DNA from 3 places in the Lysinibacillus sp. NPDC096382 genome. Region 3 is predicted to be linked to each of the others. Evidence: riboswitches for the same ligand, from Rfam matches in the RefSeq annotation. Region 3 holds a riboswitch; each other region holds the start of a gene.
The links. Region 3 has a riboswitch for cobalamin ahead of cobT (nicotinate-nucleotide--dimethylbenzimidazole phosphoribosyltransferase). Riboswitches for the same ligand answer to the same signal wherever they lie in the genome.
Positions count from the first base shown of each region.

Region 1: it holds a riboswitch for cobalamin, as region 3 does, so the genes downstream of both, ACIQZA_RS12715 (FecCD family ABC transporter permease) here and cobT (nicotinate-nucleotide--dimethylbenzimidazole phosphoribosyltransferase) in region 3, are expected to answer to the same signal.
Region 2: it holds a riboswitch for cobalamin, as region 3 does, so the genes downstream of both, nikA (nickel ABC transporter substrate-binding protein) here and cobT (nicotinate-nucleotide--dimethylbenzimidazole phosphoribosyltransferase) in region 3, are expected to answer to the same signal.

Region 1 is NZ_JBIWFC010000007.1:192,665-203,191, forward strand. It holds gene ACIQZA_RS12675 (ABC transporter ATP-binding protein) at 1-175, opposite strand, end outside; gene ACIQZA_RS12680 (ABC transporter ATP-binding protein) at 168-1,931, opposite strand; gene ACIQZA_RS12685 (MarR family winged helix-turn-helix transcriptional regulator) at 2,002-2,433, opposite strand; gene ACIQZA_RS12690 (peroxiredoxin family protein) at 2,899-3,411, shown strand; gene ACIQZA_RS12695 (nucleotidyltransferase) at 3,644-4,486, opposite strand; gene ACIQZA_RS12700 (precorrin-3B methylase) at 5,269-5,964, opposite strand; gene ACIQZA_RS12705 (ABC transporter substrate-binding protein) at 6,012-7,010, opposite strand; gene ACIQZA_RS12710 (ABC transporter ATP-binding protein) at 7,069-7,842, opposite strand; gene ACIQZA_RS12715 (FecCD family ABC transporter permease) at 7,843-8,832, opposite strand; cobalamin riboswitch at 9,022-9,205, opposite strand; gene ACIQZA_RS12720 (hypothetical protein) at 9,401-9,580, opposite strand; gene ACIQZA_RS12725 (DNA topoisomerase III) at 9,930-10,527, shown strand, end outside.
Region 2 is NZ_JBIWFC010000002.1:257,210-267,736, reverse strand. It holds gene ACIQZA_RS05090 (ATP-binding cassette domain-containing protein) at 1-1,648, shown strand, start outside; gene ACIQZA_RS05085 (Dph6-related ATP pyrophosphatase) at 1,768-2,457, shown strand; gene ACIQZA_RS05080 (YjcZ family sporulation protein) at 2,885-3,001, opposite strand; gene ACIQZA_RS05075 (hypothetical protein) at 3,043-3,171, opposite strand; gene ACIQZA_RS05070 (M3 family oligoendopeptidase) at 3,459-5,267, shown strand; gene ACIQZA_RS05065 (histidine kinase) at 5,367-5,633, shown strand; gene ACIQZA_RS05060 (hypothetical protein) at 5,989-6,963, shown strand; cobalamin riboswitch at 7,081-7,273, shown strand; gene nikA (nickel ABC transporter substrate-binding protein) at 7,423-9,036, shown strand; gene nikB (nickel ABC transporter permease) at 9,108-10,061, shown strand; gene ACIQZA_RS05045 (ABC transporter permease subunit) at 10,063-10,527, shown strand, end outside.
Region 3 is NZ_JBIWFC010000001.1:436,853-447,379, forward strand. It holds partial or broken gene ACIQZA_RS02025 (DUF6584 family protein) at 146-638, shown strand; gene ACIQZA_RS02030 (SMI1/KNR4 family protein) at 787-1,263, shown strand; gene ACIQZA_RS02035 (hypothetical protein) at 1,377-1,601, shown strand; gene ACIQZA_RS02040 (hypothetical protein) at 1,929-2,990, opposite strand; cobalamin riboswitch at 3,497-3,674, shown strand; gene cobT (nicotinate-nucleotide--dimethylbenzimidazole phosphoribosyltransferase) at 3,788-4,843, shown strand; gene ACIQZA_RS02050 (hypothetical protein) at 4,867-5,016, shown strand; gene ACIQZA_RS02055 (trimeric intracellular cation channel family protein) at 5,092-5,697, opposite strand; gene ACIQZA_RS02060 (methionine gamma-lyase family protein) at 6,111-7,361, shown strand; gene ACIQZA_RS02065 (MerR family transcriptional regulator) at 7,652-8,026, shown strand; gene glnA (type I glutamate--ammonia ligase) at 8,111-9,445, shown strand; gene ACIQZA_RS02075 (CotD family spore coat protein) at 9,579-9,968, opposite strand.

The DNA.
Region 1 (10,527 bases), on a different contig from region 3:
TGGTTCCTACAACTGCCAAGACAAGTGCCAAGATAATCGCTGGTAAATAAGGTTTACAATAGGCAATCAACTTTCCCCAAGGCTTTTTAAAATTCTTTGGCTTTTCTCCAGGAGCCTTCATATGACCTGGACCACCGGGACCTTTTCGGGGCTTATTTGTTTGTGTATTACTCATTTTCCAACTCCTCCTTCGATAGCTGCGAATAGGCGATTTCCTGATAAGTCTGACAAGTTTCCAATAATTCACTATGTTTCCCCATACCAACGATTTTACCTTCATCAAGAACAATGATTTTATCAGCATCTTTAATCGTACCAATTCGCTGCGCCACAATTAAAGTGGTAACACCTTTCGTTTCCTTTTTCAAAGTAGAACGAAGTTGACGGTCTGTTTTATAATCTAAAGCAGAGAACGAATCATCGAAAATAAAGATTTCTGGATTTCGATTCACTGCTCTGGCAATAGAAAGACGTTGTTTTTGGCCCCCTGAAAGATTTGTACCACCTTGGGCAATAGCTGCATCATATTCATCATCCATTTTCTCCACAAATTCTTTCCCTTGAGCAATTTCCACTGCTTTCTTGATCTCTTCATCTGTTGATGGAGTCTGACCGTTACCTCCGTAGGCAACATTAGATTTTACTGTACCTGAAAATAGAACGACTTTTTGAGAAACGTAACCAATTTTATTATGAAGAGTTTCTTGTGCATACTCTTTCACATTAATGCCGTCGACTAATACCTCACCCTCAGTAGCATCATAAAATCTTGGGAGTAAATTAATCAGCGTACTCTTACCACTACCCGTTGAACCGATTAAAGCGACAGTCTCGCCTTTATGTGCTGTAAAGCTAATATTTTCTAAAACATAGTCCTCTGCATTAGGATATTTAAAGCTAACATTACGCAGTTCAATTTCACCTTCGATACCCTTAGGCGACGATTGCAATTTCCCATCCATAATTGTTTGAGGTGTATCGAGTACTTCATTAATACGTACTGCAGATACAGCTGCTCTCGGTAGCAAAATAAAGGTCATTGATAACAGCATAAATGCCATAACTACCTGCATTGCATAGGAAGAAAATACAACCATATCACTGAACAAACCGATTCGATCCATACCCCCTGCATTATTAATCAAATGAGCACCGATCCAGTAGATAGATAGCGTTAATCCTGACATAATCAGACCCATACCCGGCTGCATAAGAGCCATAAGTCGGTTCACGAAAAGATTTGTATCCGTTAAATCCTTATTTACTTTTTCAAATTTCTCTTCCTGATATTGTTGTGCGTTATAAGCATGAACAACACGAATACCAGTCAAACTTTCCCTTGTTACTCGGTTTAGATTATCTGTCATTTTTTGAACGATTTTAAATTTCGGTAGCACAAAAATGATCAGGTTGCCTATCAAAATAAGTAAAACAATGACAGCTACTCCCGTTGCCACTGACCACTCCCAGCTTTTCCCGGTAATTTTCAAAATAGCCCATGTTGCAAGGATAGGAGCCTTAATCATTACTTGAAGACCCATTGCAACAGTTTGCTGTATTTGCGTTATATCATTAGTCGAACGAGTAATTAAACTTGCGATTGAAAAACCATTAATCTCTTCCATAGAGAAAGATAAAGTTTTATCAAATACGCCTTTTCGCAATTCCTTTGACAGCGACGTTGCTACCTTTGCCGCAAAATAGCCCACAATGACTGCCAATATCATACTGCCAAGGGCACATAACAGCATTTTTCCTCCAGCTGTCCATATCTCGCTCGTTTTACTGCCCTCTGTTTGTACAAGAGTCGTAATTTTAGCCATATAATCCGGCAATTTCAAATCCAAATAAACTTGCCCTACAATGAACACAATACTAGCAACAATAAGCGTCCATTCTTTCGGTTTTAAGTATTTAAATATTTTCAACATATTTGCAGTCCTCCTCATTTTAGTTAGCATGCTAACTATATAGTCATAAAACAACAAAATAGCATCTTCTTCAAGATTCTATATTTTCTTTCATAGCATCCATTACTTCAAAAAACACATCAAGTTTCTCTTCCGGGATACCTGTTAGTAATTTTTGTTCAAGAAGCGCTCTACGAGTCATGATACTGTCATGTATTTTCAGCGCATCTTCTGTTAAGACAATTTTTTTGAGTCTTGAATCGTAGGGCACAGATTGCCTTGTAATCAAACCGTTATTTTCCATAGCCTTTAGTATTCTAGATGCTGTTGATTTACGAATAGAAAAATCTCTTTCAAAATCTTTTTGAAAGACATCCTTATCTTGGTTTTTGTAAAGATAACTAATCGTCCAACCGTGCATGGCAGTAAGGTTTTCTTTTTCCATTAGTGTTTGATCCAATTGTCTTCTCATTAAGAGCGACAATGTACGTAACTCTAACCCAACTGATCTCTTTTTGCTCAATTTTCTACCTCCTATATGTTAGCGTGCAAACTTTAGTATTTAAAAACTAGATTTAGTGTACTGGTGGGCATGTCGTATGTAACTCAATACATAATTTTATTCGTAAGACGCTTATGCCCTTAGGTAAAAGATGGATCATGTTCAGATTTATCTTCGTATTCAGTTTGCCATATGGCCTGCAAAAAGTTCAACAAAAAAGTAAAACCACTTTTTGTTATGTAAATAAGTGATTTTGCTTTGAAATAAAGTATGCTAAGAAATGACAAAATAACAATATTCATTTTCACTCTTCTAAGCCTGAATATAAAAAAATTTACAGCTTGGAATGCGTTGGAAGGAACGTTTTTTTTCAGTTTAGTTAGGGATTATATTTTACATATCTAATTTAGAAAAGGAAAGAATATAAATGTGTTCCAAATCTCTACCAGAGCTCAATAAGAATTCACAATTTTTAGGAGGATAAGTATGTCTACATTTAATTTGGGTGATAAAGTCCCCGATTTTACTCTTCCAGCAGTTAATGGCGAAGAATTCTCTTTTGTATCTCATCAAGACCAGCATAAAAGTTGGCATCTCATTATCTTTTTCAGAGGATCATGGTGCCCTGTTTGTCTTCATGACTTAAAAGAGCTTGAAGAAAGCAAAAGTTATTTTGAAGGCAAGAATGTACACCTAATTACAATCTCAACGGACCAGTTAGAAAATTTAAAGAAAATGGTTGATGAACATAACATTACTTTTACTGTCTTAACTGATAAAGAGTTAAAAACAGTAAAAGCATATGATGTTTTTTATCATGGAGAAAATGCTCCATATGAGGATCATGGTACGCATGGAGAACCAGCTTATTTCTTAGTTGATGAAAATGGACAACTGCTATATCAACAAAAACAAACAAGTCCATTTGGACGCCCATCATCTACTGAACTTCGCAAAATTATCCAATATATCGGAAAGAATTTAAAGACAAATCAATAAATAAAAATATTTGATTGAGCGCAATTGTAGAGCAACAAAAGTAGAAAAACTATCAATCTCGAATGATTTGCATTATACGATTGCTCTAAAATTAAAATGCTTAAAAATAAAAGGTAATCTCATTTTAAACATGACTAAGATGTGATTACCTTTTTCTGTATATGGAATCAACAAAGCTAATTTCATTTGTAGCTACTAACGTGAATTCGAACTTCGTAAGTTATTCATTAGATTATATTTTCATGTTTAATTCTCTATTGGGATTATAGAATTGTAACCATTTATCAGCTTCACTAATCATCCACGTTCCAAATTCATTTAAAAACGATAACAATAGGTTTGCATCTATTATGGGTGTTATGGCATATTCTAGCGCTTTTTTCATGTCGTTTTCCTTTTCAGGGAAATATTCCGAAAACAATTTATAAGCAGGATATAAATCCCTTGTATATGTGTTTGCTTTAGTAATGACAAGCGCAAGTCCTGCTCTTACTAAAATTTTCATAATCCACTTGCAACAATCTTTCATATCCTCTATATCAGAATTATCTTGAAGATCATCACAGGCATTTTTAATTTGACCTTGTAAATGAATAAGGTGGTCATTTGCTAAAGCTTCGTCAGCTCTATATCTTGGTAATTGGGGTATTAAGTTTTCTCCAAACACACATATTCCATGGGTTTTGAGTATGAAACTAATGATTGAAAAAGATGACGCATTTAAAATATCTTCTACACAGTATAAACTTAGTTCAATACCATCTACACAAGTATGTTTTTGATTTAATTGTTGTTCTACTTCTTTTAACCGCTTTAACTGTGGTTTATTAGGGTTTTGCTTTGTAACCGCTATTGTGTCTAAGTCAGCTACGCCTTCAATACCTATCCCTTTTGGAATGGATCCTCTTATGTATACACTATGTAAGTCATCTTGAAGGTGAGTGGAATACGTATTAACCACATCGTAGATCACAGGATGAAAAATTGGGTTGATTTTATCCCAGTCTGAATGGTTAATAATGTGGCCATCGCTATCAGTAATACATAAGCTTCCAATTTCTTTAATAATAGTCATCACATATCTCCTTTTATTAATTTATAGTCACTTCGTCTACCTACTATGCTACGCCTCTCGCTATGGGTTTTATCTTCTAACGATCAATAATGACTTTACATAGTCATTTTCTTTACTATCTATTAATATCTATTTCGCATAAAAATAGGATAGCACGTTCTCTATCGAACACGCTATCCTACTTTCATTTTAGAAGTACACATTAGGCTAAAATAACCTTCATATTGTTTAATTCGTAATTTTTATCCTTATTATTAGTAAACTCCGTCTTCTAGCTAAAATACTCTTTATTTGAATTTTTCACATTTAATTGGATCATCAGCAAAACGTGTGGTTGATTTCCGTTCCGACTGGGCGCTTTGCCGCTGACGCTTCGCTTTCGCGCAGAGCAGAGCTTCCTGGGGGCGTCCGATGTGCCGCTTTTGGTGTTGCTGTCGCTACGCTTTCGCACAGAAAACATCCGCTACGCTGCAGGGTCTCGGGCCAACACGATGTTGGTCACGAAGGCGTTATCACAGGATGTGATGCTTTTAGCCTTCGTTCCTCTATCGCTGACCCCCGAGGAGTCGCCCAGTCTCCACTCCAATCAACTATTTACATAGTAGAAGTTTTAACAAAAGTCATCCACCACTTTTGGTGATGAACCATTTAAATTGAGCACCGAATTTAGACCATTTTTTAATCATTCCCCAATACCGTTTCGTCGGCTAGCCATTCTCAATCAACTTACGAATTGTTTGTATGTAGCTCATCATATCCTACTAGAATCCGCGGAACTATTTTCATAGTAGTTGATTACCTGGGTGATTTTTTATCGTTTGCCAATAGTCTGCATCTTTTGTTCTCTTGTAAAATTTATAAAAGGGCTCTGTTTGGCGAGCAAGTTCTTTATAGACCCTAATTATTTCCTGTAAAAGACTTTCAATATGCTGTACAGGCACTTTTTTCACAAATAGCTCCCCTGCCTGTGCATTTTTCCCCATTGGAACTGCCCCTAAATACACATCGAAACTATCTTTCTGATATACAAGCCCAATATCATCATAAACGGCATTATAGCAAGCTGATGCACAGCCATTCATATTAATGCGAATCCTGCTTGGTACTTCCAAGCCTTCAAGCTGCTGATACAGCTCCTCTGTAATCTGTGCTGCCTCCATTTTATCGCCATCACAAAAATCACAAGCCTTCATAGCTACAATCTGACCTTGCTTTGCAATATATAAGCCCACCTTTTCCAACTTCCTTTTGGCCGCCGTAAATTCTATTGTCGGTACAGATAGTAGTATACTGTAGGACGCAGAATATTTAATAGCACCACTCACTCCGACTACCTCTGCGATTGTTTGAAATTGTGCTGGTGTATAATGTTTGTTGATAATGCCAGGACTCACAGCAAGACGCGTAAATTCACCCTCTCTGTTTAACTTAGCAAATGTTTTTTCAGGAATATTATGGCTAAAAGCATTTATAGTCATTTTTACCCTCCTATGAAAAAAGCTAGCACATGGCTAGCTCCTCTTCTTTATTGAAAGCTTTCTGGATAAAATCCTTGTGCCAAAATTCGAATTGCTTCAGCCGCACGAACACCTTCAGACGCTGCTGATAGTGGTAAAATAACGAAACGTCCGTTTACTACCGCTTCCGTTTCTTTTAGTGCCGGATCATTTTTTAGGAAATTAATTTTTTCTTCAGCAGTAGTTGAACCATAGTCAATTACAACGATAACTTCAGGGTTGCGCTCAACTACATCTTCTTTTGAAACGGTTGTCCAGCCAGACTCAACATCGCCGAATATATTTTTTCCACCTGCTACTGTCACAAGTTCATTCATGAAGTTTTGTGCAGCAGTGAAAACATCTTTCTCACCACTATCAAATACAAGAATACGTAAATTACCCTCCTCTTGCGGAAGCTTCGTACGAATGTCCTCTACATCTTTTGTCATTTGCTCAATTAATTTTTCTCCACGGTCTTCCACATGGAATATCTTAGAAATATTGCGGATATCCCCGAAAATATCCTCTAACTTAGGATTTTTAATGCTTGAAGATGTATGTAAATAAGTGTGGATGCCAAGTGCTTCTAGTTCTTCTGATGTTCCGACACCCTTCTCACTAAACCCGCTTTTCCAGCCTGCATATAAAAAATCTGCTCCTGCATCAATCACTTGTTCCTTTGTTGGGTATTGCTCAGCTAATACTGGAACTTTTTCATATGCTGCTTGTAACGGTGGATAAATTGCATCATCTAAATACGCTGTTCCGACCATTGAATCCTCTAAGCCTAACGCTAGCATAATCTCTGTCACATGCTGATTTAAGCTAATTGCCTTTTTTGGTGCTTCCGAATAGACTTGTGTCGTATCGTTATTGTCAATCGTTACTTCCGTTGCTCCTGCTTTTGCTGGTTCTACTTGTTCGCTTTGCGATGATGACTCCTGTTTTTCCTCGTTAACACAAGCTGTTAACATACTTAGCATTGCGATTGCAAGAACAAGCCATACGCTTTTTAATGTCTTCATGTCTACTTCTCCTTTTTTCTAAATACTATATAGAAAGAAATGTAAAACCCTTAACTAACTATAAAAATTGCTCAGATATATAATAAATATGCGGCTTTTTCGTGACAGGATGTACACTAACTTCCGCATGTACACCAAACACCTTTTGTAGCAATGAGGGTGTTAATACATCAACCGGAGTTCCATATGCCGCAATTTCTCCGTCCTTTAAAACATAAATTTTATCGCAATAAGTTGCTGCTATATTTAAATCATGTAAGGCTGCAATGACCGTGATCGGCAAGCCCCGTATTAAATCCATGAGCTGGAGTTGATGTTGAATATCTAAATGATTCGTTGGCTCATCTAATACCATGACCTTAGCCTGTTGCGCCAATGCCCTTGCAACAACGACCCGTTTTTTCTCACCACCAGATAAGGAACTAAAAGTACGTTCACTTAAATGCAGTACCCCTGCTTGCTGCATCGATTCCTCAACAATAGCTAGGTCTTCTTTTGTATCTACTTCCATAAGCCTTTTATGCGGTGTACGTCCCATTGCCACAAGATCCTTAACAGTGAACTCAAATAGCACTGGTGTTTCCTGCCCTACGACGGCTAGTTGCTTTGCTATCACCTTTGAAGATTGCTTGTAAATATTTTCATTAAATAAAAATACTTCTCCCTCTTGAGGTTGTAGCATACGGTACATATTTTTTAATAGGGTCGATTTCCCACTGCCATTAGGGCCAATTATGCCCACAAACTCGCGTTCTTGAATATGTACAGAAACATTGTTTAATATTTTCACCTGCTGCACGGCAAAAGTAACGTTTTTTGCAACGTATACCATTTAATTCTCCTCCCCGAAAGAATACATTTGCCTCCGCAACATCCATATAAAGAATGGGCATCCGCATAAAGCCGTAATAATTCCAATCGGCATTTCCTCAGGTGCAATCACAATGCGCGCAACTGCATCAGCCCATATTAAAAATATCGCACCAATTAATGCACTGACTGGCAGTACAAACTTATAATTTGAGCCGACAATCATGCGTACGATATGTGGAATAATCAGGCCAATAAAGCCAATTGCACCACTTACAGCAACAAGGACACCTGTTAATAGGGAAATTACTAAAATTAGTAGCAATCGAAATTTCTCTAAATTAACCCCCAGCGTAACAGCAGATTCTTCGCCAAGTAAAAGTAAATTCAAATGGCGTGAATGTAGACGTAAAATTATGTAGACGATCGTTAAAACTACGAACGGAATCATTATATTCACCCATTTCGCTCCAGCCAAACTTCCCATCATCCAATATATCACTGCCTTTATGCCCCCCTCTTCCTTCGTCATCATGAGCATAAAATTCGTCATTGCTGACAAAACTAGTGACACGGCAATTCCGGCTAATAATAATCGAACAACTGAAATTCGCCCCCCAACTCGTGCTAAGAAAAACACAATCAGTACTGCAATTGTCGCACCTATAAAAGCAGCAAATGATAGCGCATACATACCTAAAAATGAAAATGTGCCAAGTAAAATAACAGATGTAGCCCCGACAGATGCACCGGAAGATACCCCCAAAATATAGGGGTCCGCGATTGAATTGCGCACTAAAGCTTGAATAGCAGCACCCGAAATGGCAAGACCCGCTCCGACTATTATGGCAAGTACTACGCGGGGAGTACGAATTTGCCATATGATGATTTCCTGTGAACGGCTCCAATCCAATGTAATGCCAAGTGGATTGAACGGGATGTGCGATAAAATAATGCGCCATACAATACTAGGTGTAATAGACACAGAGCCTACCATTATCGCTGATGTCATGGATATTAGAACGACACCAGTTAATACGACTAAAAGTAGGTTGATTTTTCTTGTTGTTGGATTCTTCAAAACGCGCTCCTCTCTTAAAGCAAAGGGCATAAAAAAATCCCCTTATCTACAAGAGGATGTCATAGTTAAATAAAAGGCGTCGATTCCCAGTCACTACAACCATCCTCGTGGTTCTATGTAAGTTTGTTGCTTTTATTGGCAGGTCTCCTGGCTTAGGTTCATTATCTATACGCCTTCCCATAGCTCGCTACAGTGACATATTGTATAGACTCTCCATTACAGTTGCGGGACAGCATCGGATTTGCACCGATTTCCCTTTTAAGCAAACGAACAAGTCATTCGCACCAACAAAATAATATTTTATTAAGTTATAAGAGGAACAATATCAGAATATTTTCCAGATAGCAATTATATTATATATTACATTAAAGTAAAAATATTAATTAACGAGCGTTTAATAGCCGTAAAATAGCACCATTGAACATTAATTATTATTAGAAAAATAAATAAATTTAGATAGTGATTTATCTTACTTACTATACAAATTCCTCACAGTACACTATTTGACGGAAAAATAACAATTAAATGTAGGAACTGTTCCTTCGTAAACTTTCTTTTTAATTTCCGATAATGTTTTTTCTAATCTACCAGTTAACGCTAAATCAAATAAATCTTTTACAAGAAAATTTTCTACCAAGTTTTTACCAAGCTCCGTACACACTAAATTTTTATTTTCCATAGCTAAATAGCCGACTGTAATAAGTTTCTTTATCGTCTCTGCCCGAGAGCCGGGGTACCAATGCTATAACCGCTTAAAATAGCCTCCATGATTTCATTACTATCTTCATTTACAATCCCTTTACCACACGTCTCCATTACTCGTAATAATGTTTTTTCTTTAGGCGGTGTTGTTACATGGTTTGTTATTTTGACTGAATTAAAATGTCTAAAAGCCTAGATTATTAGTCAACCTAATTGGATTTCCTAATAAAAGATAGGACACAATTATTAATATAACCGTTATACTTAAAATTCATTTATAATTATTAAACATAAAGTTGTAATTATTATTAATAGGAGAAAAGCATATGAAAATAGTAATTGCAGAAAAACCAGACCAGGCTGCAAAATTAGCTGCCCCCTTTTCTTTTACAAAAAAACCTGGTTTTTTTGAAGTTAAGCCAAACACATACTTTCCAGGTGGAGCACTTATCACATGGGCGATTGGACATCTATGTGAACTGAAAGCCCCTGAAGAATATAATCCTACATGGAAAAAATGGACATTAGAAACTTTACCTATTATTCCAGATCGATTTGAATATAAAGTGACTAAGTCAAAGTATAAACAATTTAATGTGATTAAAAGTTTAGTAAAAAGACCAGACATTCAAGAAATCATTATTGGTGGTGATGCTGGACGTGAAGGTGAATTGATTATCCGTACCATTTTAAGAGTATGCGGTGTTAATAAACCGATGAAACGTCTCTGGATATCATCTTTAACAGAAAACGCTGTAAAAAATGGGTTTGCAAATTTACTACCAGAAGAGAAGACACGCGACATTTATTTTGAAGCACTAAGTCGTTCATGTGCAGACTGGCTAATTGGCATTAATACATCTAGATTATACACGGTACTCCTCAAAAGAAATGGCGTGAAAGATGTATTTTCAATTGGTCGTG
Region 2 (10,527 bases), on a different contig from region 3:
AGACGAATCCGTTTCTATCATGATGATTGAACATAATGCTTATATGATTGAGAGCTCTGATTTTATCGTTGATTTTGGAAAAAGACAGCAGGAGCCAGTTCAACACCTTGATGTTGTCGGCCATGATGATTATTTTAGTCAACTTAACAGTACAGATAGTGATGTTTCATTGCATATCTCTTCAACACTTGCTTCAAAAAGTGGCATCCATTACTTAGAAGACAATCATATTAGCTATTTTAAAAATGCCGAAAACATTTATAAAGGCGGTATTTTAAAAAGCTTGTCATCAATGGCCCGTTTAATTTATGGTGAGTATGAATCAGCAACAATCGCACCAGTCGTCGCCATCGATCTAGAAAGACACTTATATAGTCAGTATAGTTTTTTATATGAAATCGGTGGATTAATTAACCATATCGTGGCTGCACATCCGACGAATAAAGATACGAGAAGCTTCGATTTCTTTAGTCAAGAAAACCATTGTCCTAGCTGTTCTGGACGCCTACAAATTGAAAAATTTGATTTCGATATTGTCATACAAGACAAAACAGTGTCGTTCTGGGATGGCTTATTACATCCAGACGTGATGGAAGTATTAAAATATTATCAATATCCGAAATTACAATTCCTTTTTGATGAGCTCAAGAATGAACTGGGTCAAGATATTAGTAAAAGCTACAATGAAATGACAGAGGAAGAAAGACATACATTCCTCTATGGTTATTGGGAAAAATCATTTTATGATAAAGCTAGTAAGTCCTCAAAAAAATGGGAAGGTTTTAATTTTATCCTTGGACGTTATATCGTTATTTCGAAATCAAACATTAAAGAGCAAATGAAAGAATCAAAAGAAATGATTGCCTGTCCAATTTGTCAAGGAGCGGTGCTAAACCATAAGAAAAAACTAACGTTTGGCGACACTGATATTCGCGAGATAATACATCAACCTATCGAACAGGTCATAAAAACAGTAGGGAACTTACCAGAGCTTGAAAAACTAAAAGCAATTGTAGGCGGCGATATGACTCTTACGGAAGATGTCTCCTTACTTCCTAGAGAAACACAAGTATCGTTAAAAATGCTTGAATTAGATCTAGCAAGCTTTGCTGGTTATGAAATAGTACTAAATAATGTTTTACCGTTTTGGGACAAAATTAAAGACAATATCGATGCAATCAGCAGCAAAAATTTAATAACAATTTGTGATTTTGCCAACATTGACGAAACGAGAGAAACCATCATTGATAAGTATTTCACAAATGGAAAATACAAAAAACTAACGTATGTCTATGAAGCATTTGGCTACAAAAAAATTGTGACACAAATGAATAAAATTAAAGCAAGTCATAAATGTCCATTCTGTAATGGGAAGAAAGTCATTTCAGAAGATAATCTCCACGATGGCGTCTATAAATTATCCGTACCATGTGTTAGTTGCTCTGCAAGTGGTATCAATGATGAAGGACGTAAGGAAATTGTCGATGGTGTAGACGTGCAAACATGGTTAACTGGCAAAGTAAGTGACGTTGTGGAAGAAAGCTTACGAACAGAGGCTGTTGCAGATATTCCAATTTTTAACCGTATTCGCGAGTTGAATAAACGAGATATGATGGCAATTTACCAATGCCTAGAGCAAAACAATTAGATTAACGAAAGTTACTTCAGATAGACTCATTTGCAATAATAAAATTGCAAATGAGTTTTTATGATATTCTGAAGATGAGCTTCTAAAAAGTCATTAGAAATTAAAGGGGAAAGATATGTATGACAGAATTAAAGGATTGGAAAAATAATGCTCGAGAGCAGAAATTCATCGCTTCTTTTAGCGGTGGAAAGGATAGTGTCTTAGCTTTATATAAAGCAATGAAGGTTGGAGAAGCGCTTGGATTAATCGTCATGTTGGAGGAAGAAGGAAATCGTTCCAGATCCCACGGAATGCCTCCGGAACTCATACGTGCTCAAGCGAAATCTATAGGTTTACCTGTTTTTACTGCAGCAGCCAGCTGGACAGAATACGAAAAAGTATTTATGCGCCTTTTAGAAAAAGCTAAAAATCAAGGGGCAGAAGTGTTAGTAACAGGAGACTTAGATATGCCTGAACATGGCTGCTGGCATGACAAGGTTACGAAAAATGCTGGGTTAAAGCTAGGCATGCCTTTATGGGAGATGGATCATCGTGATGCTGTTGAAGAGTTCATAAACCTAGGATTTGTTACAATTATTGTAACTGTTAATTTATCTTTGGGTATGCGCGAGGAAGATTTAGGGCGGACGTTAACCTATGAATACATAAAGGAGCTTGAAGCTCGGGGTATTGACCCTTGCGGAGAAGGTGGAGAGTTCCATACTACAGTATTAGATGGGCCAATTTTCAAACAACCTATTCCAGTTCGTAAATGTGCTGTTATTAAAAACGGTGAATATGCGTTTTTACCTTTAGAACTAGATGAATAACTAATCTTATAGATAAGTGAACAAGAGTATAGTTGTAAATAGCGTAATAAATATTTCTCTTTAAATACGGTGAATAACATGGGGCATCATCTATCTATTTGAGGAATCGTTTTAGTTTTGGACTAACTATATGTAGATTGGTTTGTCGGTATCCTACGTGTTATGGACATATTTACATATATGAAGTAGTATGCGATTTCTCCAGCACTTGTGCACGTCATTAATTGAATAAAACACGTATATAAAGTGTTTTTTACTATCTCCAAAGCGAAACTTAGTGCCTCTCCAGATGCGACTGAATAATATACTTTTCTTTATAAACTATATAAAGGGTCACCGGAGGATAATGACCCTTTTTAAATATTCGAAGGGAAAGGATAACCTTATATTATCCTAAAAATTATGGGATAGATGGCGGTATTGGGTATTAATAGAATCCGATGAAGCTAGTGCCGACAATAATCAATAGAATGAATAGTACAACGATTAGCGCAAATGCTGAACCAGTACCATAACCACTACCGCTACCGCAATATTCAGACATAGTTATTACCTCCTTTCTACAATCTATAATATGAATAGTTGTTAAAAGGAACTGCGATATTTATCTACTCCTTGAATATAAATTTTAAAAAAACTTCCCATAGCAGTTGTTCTGTCAATTTTATCTTGCAGAAATACAATATGAATATCCTTTGCTTCAAAATCTTCCACGATTGCAACTAAACGCAAAGTCCTTCGACAATTACATTAAATTGAAGTGATAACGACTGATCTTGCGTATTAACACGCGCATACCTAAATTTCAAATCTTCCTTTCTTTATACCTTAACGATGTCAAAAAGGGGAACTTAACGTATAATTTGGGTATATTTTTGATTATATTAGTAAATTAACAATACTTAAACAGTTGCGCAAATAACACTCGCTAATGTTCCATGATGTGATAAGATGGGAATGTACGTTTGATTATTGCTGAATAGTTTAAGGGGGAGAAATGATTGGGCGAAACAAAGTATAGGCAAATATGGAACTTAGATAGTTTGTTCCAAGGTGGAAGTAAATCATCACAATTACATGAACATATAAGATATTTGGAACAAGAAATTTCTGAATTTGAAGAAAAAGCAAATTCCTTTAATGTTCCACAAAAAATAAATGAATCAATTAATATTGTGGTTTTAGTTGAATACATAGGAGATATTCGAACTAATATATCTCAAGCAAATTCTTTTATAACTTGCCTTCTTGCTCAAAGTCCAAAAGATCAGGAGGCTATAATTCTCCAAGGGATCATTACGACAATAAATACTCGTTTTGAATCGGCATTGAAAAAAGTAAAAAATACTCTGGTAAAAATTGATTATCATTTGTGGCAGGGTCTACTGAATACTGATGTTTTAGCAAATTTTAAGTTTATACTGAATGAATGGCGTGAAGACGGTGAGACAACCCTTTCAGATGGAGAACAAAATTTAGTTTCAGACCTCATGGTAGATGGATATCATGCTTGGGGGCAATTTTATAGTTCTTTTATAAATAATTTTACGATTAAAGTTCAAATAAATGGAGAACAAAAAAATGTATCCGTCGGTCAAGCTATCAACTTACGTTCACATCCTAATGAAGATGTTCGTAAAGAATCCCATTATGCTTTAGAAGATACGTGGAAAGAGAATGAAGAACTATTTGCGAAAATATTAAATCATATTGCAGGCTTTCGATTACAAGTTTACAAGAAGTGTGGCTTAGATAATGTAATACAAGAATCTTTAATTAAAAATCGTATGAAGGAGGAAACGCTTCATGCGATGTGGTCTGTCGTTAATAAATTTAAAAAACCCTTCACTGACTACCTAAATCAAAAAGCAAAAATAAATGGCTATAAAAAGATGCAATCATTTAACTTTTGGGCACCTATTACAACAAAAAAACAAAAAATTGAATACGAAGATGCTGTTAATTTTATTTTGGAGCATTTTAGTGAATTCGGAACAGAATTAGAAAATTTCTCTAAAAAGGCATTTAGTGAAGGATGGATAGAAGCTGAAGATCGTGCAAATAAGTCCGCTGTTGCATTTTGTTCAGGTTTTCCACTTTCGAAAGAATCAAGAATTTTCATGACATTTGGCGGTACAATTACAGATGTATTAACACTTGCTCATGAATTAGGACATGCCTTCCATAACGATGCAATGAAATCTATTAATGGCGTGAATAAACAATATCCAATGAGCATTGCTGAAACTGCTTCAACGTTTTCAGAGATGATTATATTAGATGCGGCAATGCAAAAAGCTGAATCTACTAATGAAAAATTATTTTTGCTTGATGAGAAATTAAAGCGTAGTGTCATGAATTTCATGAATATTCATTCTCGGTTTTTATTTGAAAAGAAATTTTATGAAGAACGTAAAGAAGGAATTGTTTCATCATCACGCTTAAACGAAATTATGCAAGAAGCAATAGATGAAGGCTATGATGGTTCTCTTGATAATCCTTCACTGCATTCATGGATATGGACACCACATTATTATATGACACAATCTCCTTTTTATAATTTTCCATATTCATTCGGATATTTGTTTGCATTGAGTTTATTTGCAAAGGCAAAAGAAGAAGGTAAAGAATTCGAAAGATGTTATTTAGATTTGCTTCGCGATTCAGGGAGTATGTGCACAGAGGAATTAGTGATGAAACATTTAGGTGATGATATCACTTCGGAAGCTTTTTGGAAAAAGGGAATAGAATTATGCATTAAAGATGTGGATGAATTTATCAAATTAAGTAGAGAGTGTATCATTATTTAAAGATGACGAACCTTAATGACAAAAGAAAATAATCCAACCGCCATTTGTAAGTGGACTTTCCCAGTAGCCTTATACTAAAGGTGCAGATGAGGTGAGGTAATGGTGTTAAGAAAATATTTAAGTATTATTTCATTGTTATTGTTTTCTTTGTTCATTATTTTCGCCTTTATTACACCAATTGAAGTGAACGGAACCTCGGAAATTGGGGACATTGTGGTTATTTCTTTAATAATCGCTTCATTTCTAACTGCATTTTTTAGCCAAAAGGGGAAGTTGAGAATTTTTGCGTTAATTGTTTCCGCGATGCCACTGCTTTTTCTACTAGGATTGATAGTACTACCGATATTTTATTTATTAGAGCAATAAGCGGGTACGTTCTTTGAAGATGGTGAAGTTATTAATATTCAATTCACGAATATCAAAACAAAAAGACAGAGTTCATTAGGTGAATCTGAAACTTTAACACCAAAATTCTTTTTAATCCTACCAATATGGGCTATTGGGGTACTATTGATGTGGAAATTTCTTACCAAAAACAAATTGGAAAATGCTTTTTGTTTCAGAATAATATTGAGCAACTCTATTGCTTTGGTTAACTATTCCTATCGGTTTAAAGTTTGCGTTTCAATTTATATAAGAAGATCGAGGAGAAGATATATTTGTTGTTTGATCACCTAAATGGGTTTGAAAATTGATAAATAGAGTGGTGATAAAGTGGACAATGCAAATTCTTTATGCCGTTTTCGAGAATGATATTCAATTGCCGATTTTGGATATTACACATCCCCTTTTCAACGCAAGTATTGATGAACAAGCGTATCATTTGAGCTGTCTCAAGTCAGCCAAGAGCATTGAATCATTAAAAAAGATGCCTGGCTTTATCCGCAACATCTTTGTGAAAATGTCGAATGTTGACAATTCCTATCTTAGCGGCATGCGTACTTTGCTGTACAAACTTGGCCCCGACTTAACCAACGGGATAAAATTAGGTTTCCGGGACAAGTGGGCGGTGAAGCAAACTTCTTTCATGGGACTCCGGATCAGGCTGAGGGATCTTTGCCGGCGCCAGTCGGAAATTTTGCTCCCCCAGCTCAAGCAATTCCCTGAACGGAACCTTTGTTTCTTCAATATCGCTGGGGGAGCCGCTACCGACAGTATTAACACCTTAATTCTCATTCAAGAATCGGACCCAGAATTATTAAAGGAACGCAAGATTGAAATCAATATTTTAGATATCGATACTTACGGCCCCAATTTTGCCAAACGATGCATCGACGTTTTGAAGAAGCCAGGGGAACGCTTTCAAGACCTGGACATTACCCTCAATATTATTCATTATGACTGGAATCAACCAGAGGCATTATTAAAGATGTGTTTAGAACGTTTCGACTGGATTCAGCTCTGTTCATCGGAGGGCGGTCTATTTGAGTACGGTTCGGATTCAGATATCATTGAAAATCTAAACCATTTCTATACTAACTCTCCGGAGGACGCTAGGGTCACGGGTTCATTAATTTTTGACCGAGCGCATGTAAATCCGGGATACTTGGGATTTACAGAGTTTGTTGGCGTGCAAATCCAATATCTTGGGCTAGAGGGATTGCAGCGGATTTTAAGTCAAACCTCTTGGGTTTTGGAAGAATCCCATGAAATTGATACGATCTATCTTCTGTTTTCATTGAAGAAGCGTGACTAAAAATAAAAAGTAGTTACATGAGGCCAGGGTTAAGTTAGTCATAATATATAAGATTTTTATTATATTCAGAAAATGAAATTGACGTGAACATTAGCGCATGTTATGTTTAATACTAATTTCATAGCAACCATTACAAGTTTGAGTGAAATAAACTTTCATTCAATTAAAAGGAAAATGGGTGTAAATCCCATGCTGTCCCGCAGCTGTAAATGAGGAGTTTTGTTTCGATAACCACTGAGTAATTACTTGGGAAGGTGAAGCAAAATCATGATTCATGAGCCAGAATGCCTGCTTGTAAAGAGATTCATTGATGATCTACGAAAGATAGGGAGATGGATAGAGGCTTACTTATAGTAAGTTATTCTGTCCTTATTCTTTTGGAATAAGGTTTTTTTTATGCCTTCTTTCAATCTTTAGATTCTTCATTTAGTGCACCACAAACAAAGAAGGAGACAGAAAATGAGATTGACAAAGTATTTACTTCCTTTCACGCTTATTTTGATGTTCAGTTTACTCACTGGCTGTACAAGCAATGAAAAGGGAGAGACAGCATCGAAACAACAGACAGACGAAAAAATGATAACGATTGGGTGGCCATTAGATGTAGGTCCATTAAATCCCCATACATATTTACCAAATCAAATGACAGCACAAGCAATGGTCTATGAATCATTGGTTGAATATAACGACGATGGGACAATTACACCGAAATTAGCGGAAAGTTGGGACATCTCTAATGATAAAACTGCTTATACTTTTCATTTAAGAAAAGATGTTAAGTATTCAGACGGAACAGCTTTTAATGCAGATAATGTAATACGAAACTTTGATGCCGTTTTAGCAAACCGTGATATGCATTCTTGGATGGGTATGGTAAACCATATAAAAGAGGTTGTGAAAGTGGATGAATTTACAATTCGTTTGCAATTGGATGAACCGTATTATCCTGTTTTAAACGAACTTGCCTTTGTAAGACCTTTCCGTTTTTTAGGTGATAATGGATTCCCTAAAGGTGATGCGACCCAAGATGCAATTAAAGCGCCAATTGGGACAGGCCCATGGGTTTTAACAGATTACAAAAAGGATGAGTACGCTCTATTCAGTCGCAACGAAAACTACTGGGGGGAAAAACCTCTTGTAGAACAAATAAAAGTAAAAATCATCCCTGATTCAGAATCTATTTCATTGGCCTTTGAAAACGAAGAATTAGATTTAATATATGGTCGAGGCATTATTAGTTTAGATAATTATACATATTTAAAAGATAGTGGTAAATATAAAACCGCTACGTCTGAACCTTTGTCTACAAAAGCGCTACTGTTCAATACACAGTCTGGCCCGTTAGCAGAATTGAAGGTTCGCCAAGCGATTCAATATGCAATCAATAAGGAACAAATGGTTGATAGTATAACACATGGTACAGAAAAGGTTGCCAATACACTTTTTTGGGATGCTATTCCATATGCCAATATTGATTTAGCGCCAATTTTATATAATCCCAAAAAAGCACAACAATTGCTAGATGAAGCGGGATGGAAGCTACAGAAGGGTGAAAAAATTCGCTCTAAAAACGGACAGCCACTAACATTAGATTTAATCTACATTGCTACAGATGCGATTCAAAAGCCAATGGCGGAACTAATGCAAGGTGAACTAGCAAAAATAGGGGTACAGTTGAATTTAGAAGGCGCAGATGTGATGGTAGGTCTGCAAAAATTAATGGATAATCAGGTTGATATTAATTTCTGGCGTACAAATGGACCACCAACAGATCCACATAGCTTTGCTAATGAATCAGCTACACCAAACGCTAATGGTGTCTATGAAGCAAAATTAGGCTTACCAAATGCCAAAGAAATCGATACTAAAATTCATCAATTATTAGTAGGTACAGATGAAAAAGAGCGCGTGCAACTTTATACGGATATTTTAACAAAGTTCCATGACCAAGCACTATTCTATCCTATATCTTACGAAACCAATAACGTGATTTATCAGCCATATATGAAAGATTTTGCTCCACGTGCATCTGAATATGATATTCCATATGCACAAATGGAAAAAGAAAAATAACTGTAAAAGAGAGAGTATGTCGATCAAAGACAGCTCTCTCTTTATCATAGGATTGATTAGGAAGTGACAGCATGTATGAATCAACATGGATGTTTTGTTTAAAAAGAATTTTGACATTGCCTTTTGTATTATTGGGCGTATCGATCCTGACCTTTGTATTTATTCGTTTTGTTCCAGTAGAGCCTGCTGAGGTCATTCTTAGATTGGCAAGAGTTGCGTCAACAGCGGAAGCCATTCAAGCATTGCGTGAAGAACTTGGAACAGACAAACCTTTTCTTATTCAATATTTGCTATGGATAAAAGGCGTTTTACATTTAGATTTTGGGACATCTTTTGTTAGTAAATTACCAGTAGCACATGAGCTATTCGCAAAATTACCAGCAACCATCGAATTAGCTGTTGCTGCATTTGTGTTGATTTTAGGAATAAGTATGCCATTAGGGATCATAAGTGCCTTGTATAAGCATTCCATCATCGATAAAATAATTAGACTATTGACTATCATGAGTGTATCGATTCCAACATTTTGGTTAGGTTTTTTACTACTATATGTATTTAGTCTGAAATTAGGGATCTTCCCGACAAATGGAAAGGGCACACTAGCTCATCTAGCTTTACCCGCACTCGCACTAGCTTTACCAACAATTGGGTTATTCGTTCAATTTATCCGTACAACCATCATTGAAGAATTACAACAGCATTATGTTCAATATGCACAGCTAAGGGGATTAAAAAACTCAGTGATCCTCGTACGTCATGTTTTAAGAAATGCTGTTATTCCGTTGACTACTGTATTAGGTATGACACTTGGTAATTTACTTGGTGGTGCAGTAATTGTGGAGCAGGTTTTTAGTTGGCCTGGACTCGGAAGGTATTTAATCGAATCCATTATTAACAGGGATTACCCGGTTGTACAATGCTATGTATTGATTATTGCTGTCATCTATGTGCTTGCAAATTTATGCACAGATGTGTTGCATCGGCTATTGGATCCTCATCTGATGATGAAGGACAGGAGAGATTGAAGTGAGTCTATTACATAAAAAACGTGCAAATGTTAAAAGATTATTTAGTCTAACGATACTGCTGGTCATTGGCTTGTTAGGACTGTTTGCGCCAATTTTAATGCCCCATGATCCTTTAGCGGTCGATATATCAAAGAAATTTTTAGGTCCAACAGGGGACTATCCATTAGGTACAGACCATCTAGGAAGATGTGTTTTCTCACGATTACTTTTAGGTATTCGCTATTCTTTAGGATCTGCGCTCGTCATTCAAATAGTAGCCATTCTTTTAGCGATCTTACTAGGTGCATTTGTTGCGCTAAAAAGAGGGATGATAGATTATCTATTTATTCGAATATGTGATATTTTATTAGCTTTTCCTACACTTGTCCTTGCATTTGGACTTTTAGGTTTATTAGGGCCTAGCTTAAAAAATGTGTTAATCGCACTTATTTTTACGCAATTTATTTATTATTCAAGATTGATA
Region 3 (10,527 bases):
TAAGATTTGATAGGCCAAGTATTCTAAGGAAAGAAATTAGAGTGGGAACGTTTCGCCAACAAGTGGAGACGTTTTTTACTAACCATGCAGTATACTATCGAAAAATAATAAGAGTAAAGAATTAGGACATAAGAGGGTGTTTTTTATTGAAAAGAAAATTTCAAAGACTTTAAAACGAATAGAAGAGGATATTAAATGATGATTTAGGGAAAGCAAGGGATAGATTACACGGGTTAATAGCAACCTTTCCTAATGAATTAGAACTCCGTAAAAAGTTGGGAGACATTTATTTTGAGTTAAAATATCCTGCAATGGCTGGTCGATACTGGTATTTAGAAAAGAATAAGACTCCAAAAATGGTACATGCGTGTATTGAATTTGAAAGCTCTATGGGAAATGACATTAATAATATAGCAAGAGCTTTAAAGTATAAAGGTGATATTGAACTTTTAAAAGGACTGGATTTAGACCCAGCACTTTTATCTATCAATAAAGTAAAAGAAAAATTAGTAGAGGAACCAGATGCTTCAATAGAGGGTGAACATAACTGGATTATTTTTGGTTGTCTTTCAATCATAATTTTAATATTTATTTTTGCATTGGTTGGAGTTTATACATTTTTTAAATGGATATTTTAAATCAAAAATTTTTTTCATTAGAGGATAATGGAAAGAAATTTTTTACTAACGAGATGCAATAGCTGGCTGTATGTGAATGTATAAGGTACATAGAAATAGCGTTAGTTCAAGAGGTGAATATTCCCAATTGTATGGAGGAGTCACGTTGGTGAATGAAGTAATTACAAATGCTAAAGAAATGATTCAAAGGTCTGGAACATCCACTAGGATAGCCACAGTTAGAGAAATAAATGACCTAAATGAAAAACTAGATATTAAACTTCCAGAGTGGTTGATAGAACTAATGACTACGGTAGAAGTGTGTGATAGTAAATTGGTAGTTCCTCTAGATGAAGAAGCTGAATTGCGAATAGAATTCTTGAATCCAGAGAGTATTAGTAAAGAATGTTTATTATATGTTCCAGGATGCGCAGTACATAAAAACGGTTATATTTGTATCGGGTTAGAAATAGGTATTGGAAATCCATACGCAATAAATATACATGAAGGAAATAATCCTCCTGTCTATTTATTAGATCATGAATACGGTGAAGAGACTGAAACGATAATTGAAAATAAACTAACTGTTGTAAAAAAATTATCCGACCTTTTCCTAGTTGCGACTATAAAAAAGGAAAATTGTTGAATAGCACTTTTAAGACTTGATTTACACTTAAAAAATTTAGATAGGAAAACACCTGAATAAATACGATAACTTTTAAGTGTTTTAAAATTATGAGGTGACGAGTGAGGATAGGTGTGGAGAGATACATCAAGAAATATATACAGGGTTTTTTATTTGCAATTATGTTACCAATTTATGATGCATTATGGAAGCTTTCCTGGAATGATGGGGAGTGGAAACATTGGTTAGCGATGGCATTAATATTACCAGTCGTTGTTTATTCTTTTTATGATGCCGGTAAAGAATTCATGAAAGTTCGAACTTTTTCAAAAGAAAGTGTTTTAATGTATGTTTTTTAGGGTTGGGAAGTATTTCGTTTATTGTGGTGGGGAATATCGTAGGCTTGTTTAACTTTTAGTAAAATATGATTAATAACATATACAAACCTAAGGGGGTGCGTTAATTAAAGATCATTGAGTGGCATACGCAGCTCTTTATTCTTTTTTGAATAGATAAAGCTCAAATAATTAGTAATACCCAATTAAGCAGTTATACCGTTTTCCCTGGTTTTACGTTCCAAGATGTTTCGAATGAATATTATATTATGATATGTAGAGAACCCTGTAGCTCATCGGAGAATTTGCGATAAGTACAGGGTTCCTTTATTTAACGAGAAATTCTTTAAATTACTCTGTAATCAGTATCGCCGCTGGGGTGTTAAGCGAGCCAGCTGTAGAAGTATAGACTGAATGTGTAACACTAGTTCCTTTAGGTATAGTAAATGTAGCAATCCGAACACCTTGGGTATTGGAAGCCAGTGTAGGAACACCGTAAGTTGGACCATTGTTCCAACGTACAGCGCCGCCATATGAACCTCCACGACCTGTCAAATAGACCTTTAATGCCTTATCGGCTTGAGTTGGGTTTTTGAAAGTGATATTCGCCTTATAAATAACACCATAATGCCCCTTATTAGTTGCTACAGCTTCGCTAGGCATATAGCTAGTGTCTTTAGTCATTAAGTTGTCATTAATGCCATTATTTATAGAGAAACTTTTATTGCCGTCTCCAACAGTATATAGAGCAGCAGCACCATCTGAAGTACCATAGCCGTCGATATTGGAAAAGTTCCAAGAACCACGCGGATGAGTTCCAACTGGTGACACAACTGCATTTTGATTACTACGAAGATCGGCAGTAGTACTTTTAGCAGCTACTGTTCTGACTTTATAAGACATTGGAGAACTAGACGATAACGTAAACTCAATAATTCCACCCACCAAATAACCATTTGGTACTTTCCATTCTTTAACTAATCCAACTTTCCCCGCTGCAATGGAACTATCAACCGGAGAACTAGGCGTTAATGTATTTCCGAGTAAAGCTTTTGCGGCACATTTCCCATGAGCTACAAAGTTGGTAATAGTCTCGACACAGTCTTTAACACCAGAGACTTGATAAGTACTGCCACTTGAACCATTACCAATGGTAACACCAAACTTGATAGTCGCACCTGTGTTATTTAGATGCCAAACAAACATTCGATAAGTTACACTCTGTAATCCAGATGCAGTATCAGCCCAAAGCGTTGCAAAACCATTAGTAAATGGAACAGAGCTACTAATAGTTTCTGGATTATCAGACAAGAAGAAACGTTGATTATTACTTGCTTTACCGTATAATTTTAAAGATGGTACCACATTTGGGATTGTCGCAGCAGTTAAATCAGATTGAGAACATGAAGCCATTATTATTTCCTCCTAAAAGTTATTTGAGATGTGAGACTAGTGGATGTCGTTGATTAAGGTTATCCACGAACCTTGTTATCAACGATTTCTCACACTCATATAAATAAAGTGATTAAGAGGGGGAATAAAACAACCTTCATTTTATTTTTTTTTGCAATCATTTAGGCTAAGGGTGACGAAAAAGCTCAGATGCCTTCAGTAAAGAGTAGCCTTTAAGCTATCTTCTTAAAAGTACAAATTGATTTTTCTTATATTTTCAAAAATTCTTATCGGCTCCAATTACAGGGACAGTTGATTGGACGCGGTTATCAGATACGTTTACATTACCAAGTGAAACCGCGTATATACGTGTCGATTTATTATTTAAAGGTATGAGATATAATATTCGCTTTCTTGTCCCGGTTGATTGTTGAGTCACTTGGAAAGTCGGACTCAGAAAAGTTGGCAAGAAATATACAATTTCACTAATGTATTGACACAAAAACTACTTTGACGTAGATTTAAAGTAATTGCATAAGAGCATTAGGTGCCCATTGCGGGAGAATAGGGAATAAAGTGAAAAGCTTTAGCGGTCCCACCACTGTAAAAGAGAGTTTCATAGAGAATGCCACTAGCATCGTTCTGGGAAGGTTCTATGAAATGTTGAAATTGAGCCAGGAGACCTGCCTATCTGCTTCGGTTATATAGACGATGGAAAAGTCTGTAGTTTATTTGTTATGGAATAAACTACAGGCTTTTTATTTTTTCTATAAATCATTCTTCAAGTTACAAGGGCAAAAAAGAAAGGGGAAATTTTCATGCAATTATTACAACAGACGATTCAAAACATTCAAAGTGCTGACTACATAATGATGGAGAAGGCAAGAGAACGCATAGATGCACTTTGCAAGCCGCCTAGAAGCTTGGGGAAACTGGAGGCCCTTGCTGTGCAACTATCCGGAATTACAGGCGAACTATTTCCTGCGATTGATAATAAAGCAATTATTGTCTGTGCCGCAGATCATGGTGTTTGTGATGAAGGGGTGACATCTAATCCACAAAATGTAACAGTCTTTCAAACATTAAATTTTCCTAGAGGAGGAACTGGTGTCTGTGCCATCGCAAAAATCACAGATGCTAAAATTGTCACAGTTGACGTTGGTGTAAAAGAAGATATTCCACATGATGCTGGTGTTATCGTAAAAAAAATTAAATATGGCACGGACAATATGGCAAAGGGCCCTGCTATGTCAAGGGAAGAAGCCATTCAATCTATTGAAGTAGGAATTGAAGTAGCTACAGAAGAAATAAAAAATGGGATAAATGTACTCGGGACAGGTGAAATGGGTATTGGTAATACAACACCGAGTGCTGCCATATTATCGGTTCTTCGTGAATGTCATCCGAATGAAGTGACAGGCTTCGGTGCAGGTGTTGGACCAGGCGGGATAGCGCATAAAGTACAAGTCATTTATGATGCTATTGCATTAAATAAACCAAATCGTGATGATGCTATAGATATTCTTGGAAAAGTCGGTGGATTAGAAATAGGCGCTATGGCTGGGGTGATACTTGCTGCCGCTGCACATCGTAAACCTGTTGTTATTGATGGTTTTATTTCTACCATCGCTGCCCTTATCGCTTACGAACTTGAACCTAACGTAAAAGACTATATCATTCCTTCGCATGCCTCTGAAGAACCAGGTGCAAAAATTGCCGCTGAAATGCTCGGAGTTGAACCGATGTTGCAGATGAATATGCGATTGGGGGAGGGCTCTGGTACAGCTTTAGCCTTTCCTATTTTGGACGCAGCGTGCTCTATGATGAAAAATATGGCTACTTTAGAAGAAGCAATGTTGCTGTTGAAAAAGTAACTTTATTACGCGGATCACGGTGTGTGATAAACGAAGTCATGGATAGAACCGTCAAAATCGTGGATAGAACAGCCGAAGTCGTGGATAGAACCGTCAAAATCGTGGATAGAACCGTCAAAATCGTGGATAGAACCGTCAAAATCGTGGATAGAACAGCCAAAGTCGTTGAATAGAACCGCTAAGAAAGAATGAATTTAAAAATTAAAGCCCAAATATCAGATTTGGGCTTTAAATATGCAACAGTATATCTATGCTCGATTCAACTTCCGTAACGGTAAACGCCATTTCTTTATATATGAAAGTATTCTTAGTACTGTGATCACACCAAATAATACATATAAAAAGATATCCCCTGAAAATAGTTGAAGTCCTATGATAAGCCCGGCTAATGCTGCCCAAACACCATAGATTTCATCGCGGAGGACTAATGGTTGTCGTCTAGCTAATAAATCACGAATAATTCCACCGCCTGACCCTGTTAAGACAGCAGCAACAATAACGGCACTAATAGGCATGTCGAGCTTCACAGCATAAAGGGCACCTTGAATCGCAAATGCCGATAATCCAATAGCATCAGTGACATTGCCCCAACGATGCCAATGTTGAATGAGTCGATGTGGAAATAAAAAAAAGAGCGTAATAGCTGCAATGGCAATTTGGAACATTCTATCCTGCCCCCACAGTGTTGTTACAGGTAAACCTATAAGTAAGTTTCGTATAGCTCCACCACCAAAAGCAGTTACGATACCGAGTATATATACACCGAATAAATCGTATTCTTCCTCCATTGCAATTATTGCCCCGGAAATTGCGAAGGCAATTGTGCCAATGATACTAAAAACCTCCCAAGCCAACCCTTTCACCCCTTATGTGAATAAATCATTTTATGTTGTTGTAGATTAGTTACTGTATCTACAAGTTTTCGCAAAAAAAAAGCATCGACTTATGATTTGGAATTATCAGATACTAAATATTTTATTATAGCAGAATTAAAACTTTAAGTTCGTAACTACTTCTTTTCAACAGAAATATCCCAGCACTATAGGTGGATGAGATGAATGCGGATTTAAGTTACTTCAAGGTATCCAAACACCCTGTGCCTGTCGCAAAAGGATAGCTAAAAAGAAATGAAAGCCTTCGTTGGATGTCACGCAATTATGCCGAGTCATAATTGATCTTAGTGCCTAATGCAATTAGCAAGCTTTGCAGGCAAGCTCACAAATTGTTAAGATAAGATTTGAACAAATGTGAAATGGAGAAGAACAGTATGACTTTTACAACCAATTTATCAGAAGAAACACTAGCATTAGCTGCTAAAATAGAAGAAAAGGTACGCCCTTTTCATGCAAAGGTAGAAGACATGGCGTTCTTCAATCAACAAAAAGTGCTTGCCGCGTTCCGAAAGCATCAAGTAAGTGACTATCATCTGCACCCGTCTAATGGTTATGGCTATGATGATGAGGGGCGTGACAATCTAGAACGAGTTTATGCAGAGGTCTTTGGAGCGGAAGCTGCCATTGTACGTCCGCAAATTATTTCTGGTACACATGCAATTACACTTAGCTTATTCGGAGTACTACGTCCGGGTGATGAATTACTTTATATTTCGGGTCAGCCTTATGATACATTGCAATCAATAGTTGATGGTGGCGATAAAGATACTGGCTCTTTAAAAGATTATAAAATCGGTTATAGCCATGTAGATTTAATCGATAATCAAGCGATCGATTGGGAAGGTGTTGCAGCTGCAATTACACCAAACACAAAAATGATTGCTATCCAACGTTCGAAGGGCTATGCAACACGCCCATCATTTACCATTTCGCAAATTACAGTCATGTGTGCAAAAATCCGTGAATTAGCACCGGATGCAGTTATTTTCGTTGATAATTGCTACGGTGAATTTGTTGAGGCACAGGAACCGACAGAGGTTGGGGCTGATTTAATTGCAGGCTCACTCATTAAAAATCCAGGCGGAGGCTTAGCGAAAATTGGAGGTTACATTGCTGGCCGTGCAGATTTAGTAGAAAAATGTGCTTATCGTATGACATCACCAGGTATAGGTGCTGAAGCAGGAGCAACATTAAATACGCTTGGTGATTTCTATCAAGGATTTTTCCTTGCACCACATGTTGTATCTCAAGCTTTAAAAGGTGCGATTTTCACGGCTGCTATACTAGGAGAAATTGGTATGAATACATCACCGAGCTATGATGCTAATCGTACAGATTTAATTCAATCGGTTTCTTTCCAAACTGCGGAACAAATGATTGCTTTTTGCCGTGAAATTCAAGCGAATTCACCAATTAATGCGCATTATGCACCAGAGCCTGCTTATATGCCTGGCTATGAGGATGATGTCATCATGGCAGCTGGAACATTCATTCAAGGTTCTAGTATTGAGCTTACAGCAGACGGTCCTATTCGTCCGCCATTTACAGCATTTATTCAAGGTGGGTTAACATACGAACACGTAAAATTTGCAATTTGTAGTGCTGTTCAAAAAATCCAAAAATAAGTAGAGAAAAAACTATTCAAAATTTCTATTTTGAATAGTTTTTTATTTATAGATGAAAAGTTGAAGATTTCATTTGTTAAAACGTAGAAATGTAATTAAGTGAATTGGACATCGGCCGCCCCAGGAAAAGCGCCAAGTCGGAACGGAAATCAATCTCCACGTTAGGATAATAATTTTAGTTTTTTACAATTTCGAAAAAAATTTTTTAACTCATGTTAGGAAACCTCACATGAGCGGTTGACAGTGTAAATTTTTCGTTATATTATTAGCAGGTATTGGAGGGGACTTAAATGAGTCGTGAAATTAGACGAACTATGCCGTTATTATCAATGAATATCGTAATGCAATTGACCGAGCTGTCGGCACGTCAGATTCGTTATTATGAAGAACACCATTTAATTGAGCCGCACCGAACAGAAGGCAACCGTCGAATGTTTTCATTAAATGACGTCGATGCATTGCTAGAAATAAAAGATTACTTGGAACAGGGTATGAACATGGCAAAAATTAAAAAGCTGTTCGCTAAAAAGAATGAACCTGTTTCAACAGATGAACCTAATTTAAGTGACTCAGAATTACGTCGCATCATGCGTGAGGAAATGCTTCAAGCGCAGCGCATGCAAAAATCATCCATCCGTCGTGGGGATTTATCTCGATTCTATTAATAAAAAGCAACATCATTAATTACTTTATTAATAGGGTAGGGTAATGATAAAAAAGCTAGACATTTTATAGGAGTGTGGAAAACTGTGGGTAAATACACAAAAGAGGACATTAAACGTCTAATCGAGGAAAAAAACGTAAGCTTTATACGTCTACAATTTACAGATATTCTTGGCACAATCAAAAATGTTGAGATTCCTGTAAGCCAATTAGACAAAGCTCTAGAAAACAAAATGATGTTTGATGGCTCATCTATTGAGGGCTTCGTACGTATCGAAGAATCAGATATGTATTTATATCCTGACTTGGATACTTTCGTAGTGTTCCCTTGGACTTCTGAAAAAGGGAAAGTAGCACGTTTCATCTGTGATGTATTCACTGCTAAAGGCGAGCCATTTGCTGGTGACCCACGAAACAACTTAAAACGTATCCTTAAGAAAATGGAAGACATGGGCTTCACAAGCTTCAATTTAGGGCCTGAGCCAGAATTCTTCTTATTTAAATTAGATGCCAAAGGTGAACCGACACTAGAAGTAAATGACCACGGTGGTTACTTCGACTTAGCACCAACTGATCTTGGCGAAAACTGCCGTCGTGATATCGTATTAGAGCTAGAAGAAATGGGCTTCGAAATTGAAGCATCTCACCATGAGGTAGCTCCAGGACAACACGAAATTGATTTTAAATATGCAGATGCAATTACAGCTTGTGACAATATCCAAACGTTTAAATTAGTTGTTAAAACAATTGCTCGTAAACACGGTTTACATGCTACATTTATGCCAAAACCATTATTCGGTGAAGCTGGCTCTGGTATGCACTTCAACGTTTCATTATTTAAAGGTAAAGAGAATTCATTCTACGATGAATCTACTGAACTAGGTCTTTCTGAAACAGCGATGCAATTCATGGCAGGTGTCCTTGCTCACGTTCAAGGTTTCACAGCTGTGACAAACCCTACGGTTAACTCTTATAAACGTCTTGTACCGGGTTATGAAGCACCATGTTATGTAGCATGGTCAGCTCAAAATCGTTCACCACTTATCCGTATCCCATCAGCACGTGGTCTTTCAACTCGTGTAGAAGTACGTTCTGTGGACCCATCTGCTAATCCATATTTAGCGATGGCTGTTATTTTAGAAGCTGGTCTTGAAGGTATTCGCCGTAGCTTAACACCACCAGCAGCTATTAACCGTAACATTTACGTGATGTCTGATGAAGAGCGTAAAGCGAATGGTATCGCAAACTTACCAGCAGCACTGGACGATGCTTTAATATTACTTGCTCAAGATGAAGTAGCGCAAGCAGCTTTAGGTGAGCATATCTATGCAAACTTTAAAGAGGCAAAAGAAATCGAGTTTGACATGTATCGTACAACAGTACACCAATGGGAACGCGATCAATATTTAAAAATGTACTAAAAATAGTAACCGAGTACCTAGTATAGGTGCTCGGTTTTTCTTATGAAATTAAGAGATCACTAATAGAACTAGGTAAGCAGTATGCTATAAAAAAATGAAGCGATGAGGTATTTCTAACCTCATCGCATATTTTTTAATAGCCCATATGATGATGACCCATATGATGGCCCGTATGATGATCCATATGATGGCACATATGATGATGGCCCATGTGATGGTGATGGTGTCCCATATGATGATGTGGCATATGGCAAGGATCAGGTGGCATCTCGCAAAGTGTATGAGTTTCGCAACATTCTTCCACTACACATTCAGTGCATGGGAAATGATATTGATGATCAATTATATGTTTGTTAACTGTTGTAATATGTGCTGGTTGTACATGAGGTACGACCGTATGGATGTAATTAGTGCGAACAAATTCCTCTGGCGGACAAAAGTGTGGTGGATCAAATTGAGTTGGGCAATGCTGTGGTGGACAACAATGTGGACCTGCATGATGATGATGCATACGTCTATGCATGGTAAAACCTCCTGTTTTGATAAGTTGTGGTTCATAATTAACATATGAGATGAAAGACAGTATGGTCTATTTGTATGCCTATTAAGGGCTGGTTAAATCTCTTAGGCAATTAAAATAGATATGATTAATGGAGAGTTTCACCAAACTTTAAGTTCTCTCAGCGGATGTTTGGACACCTGCTGAGAGAACTTAAAGCTTCCGGACGCAAGTATGCAAGGCCAAATGGGTCTTCTTTTAAACAATGTAAAATTGAGCATTGTTGAAAGGGAATGATACTAAGAAGAAGTGTGGATAATTAGAAGAGAATTATCATAATAACAAATTTTTATGGATTGAATAAAAATGCATTTTGTTGTAGAATTAACCGATGTATTGTTGGTTTATGATATTTTATAGCTATGACTTAATGAATAGAAATTTTGCATTGCGGATGTTAATTATAAAAAAGTATGTTTGGGCATTCCTTTATTACTTTTTAGAGGGATGTTTTTTTATTTTATCCTTATCCCATTTTTATCGCGCATTAACGGACAGTAATTTATCTGTACAAAAAAGAGAA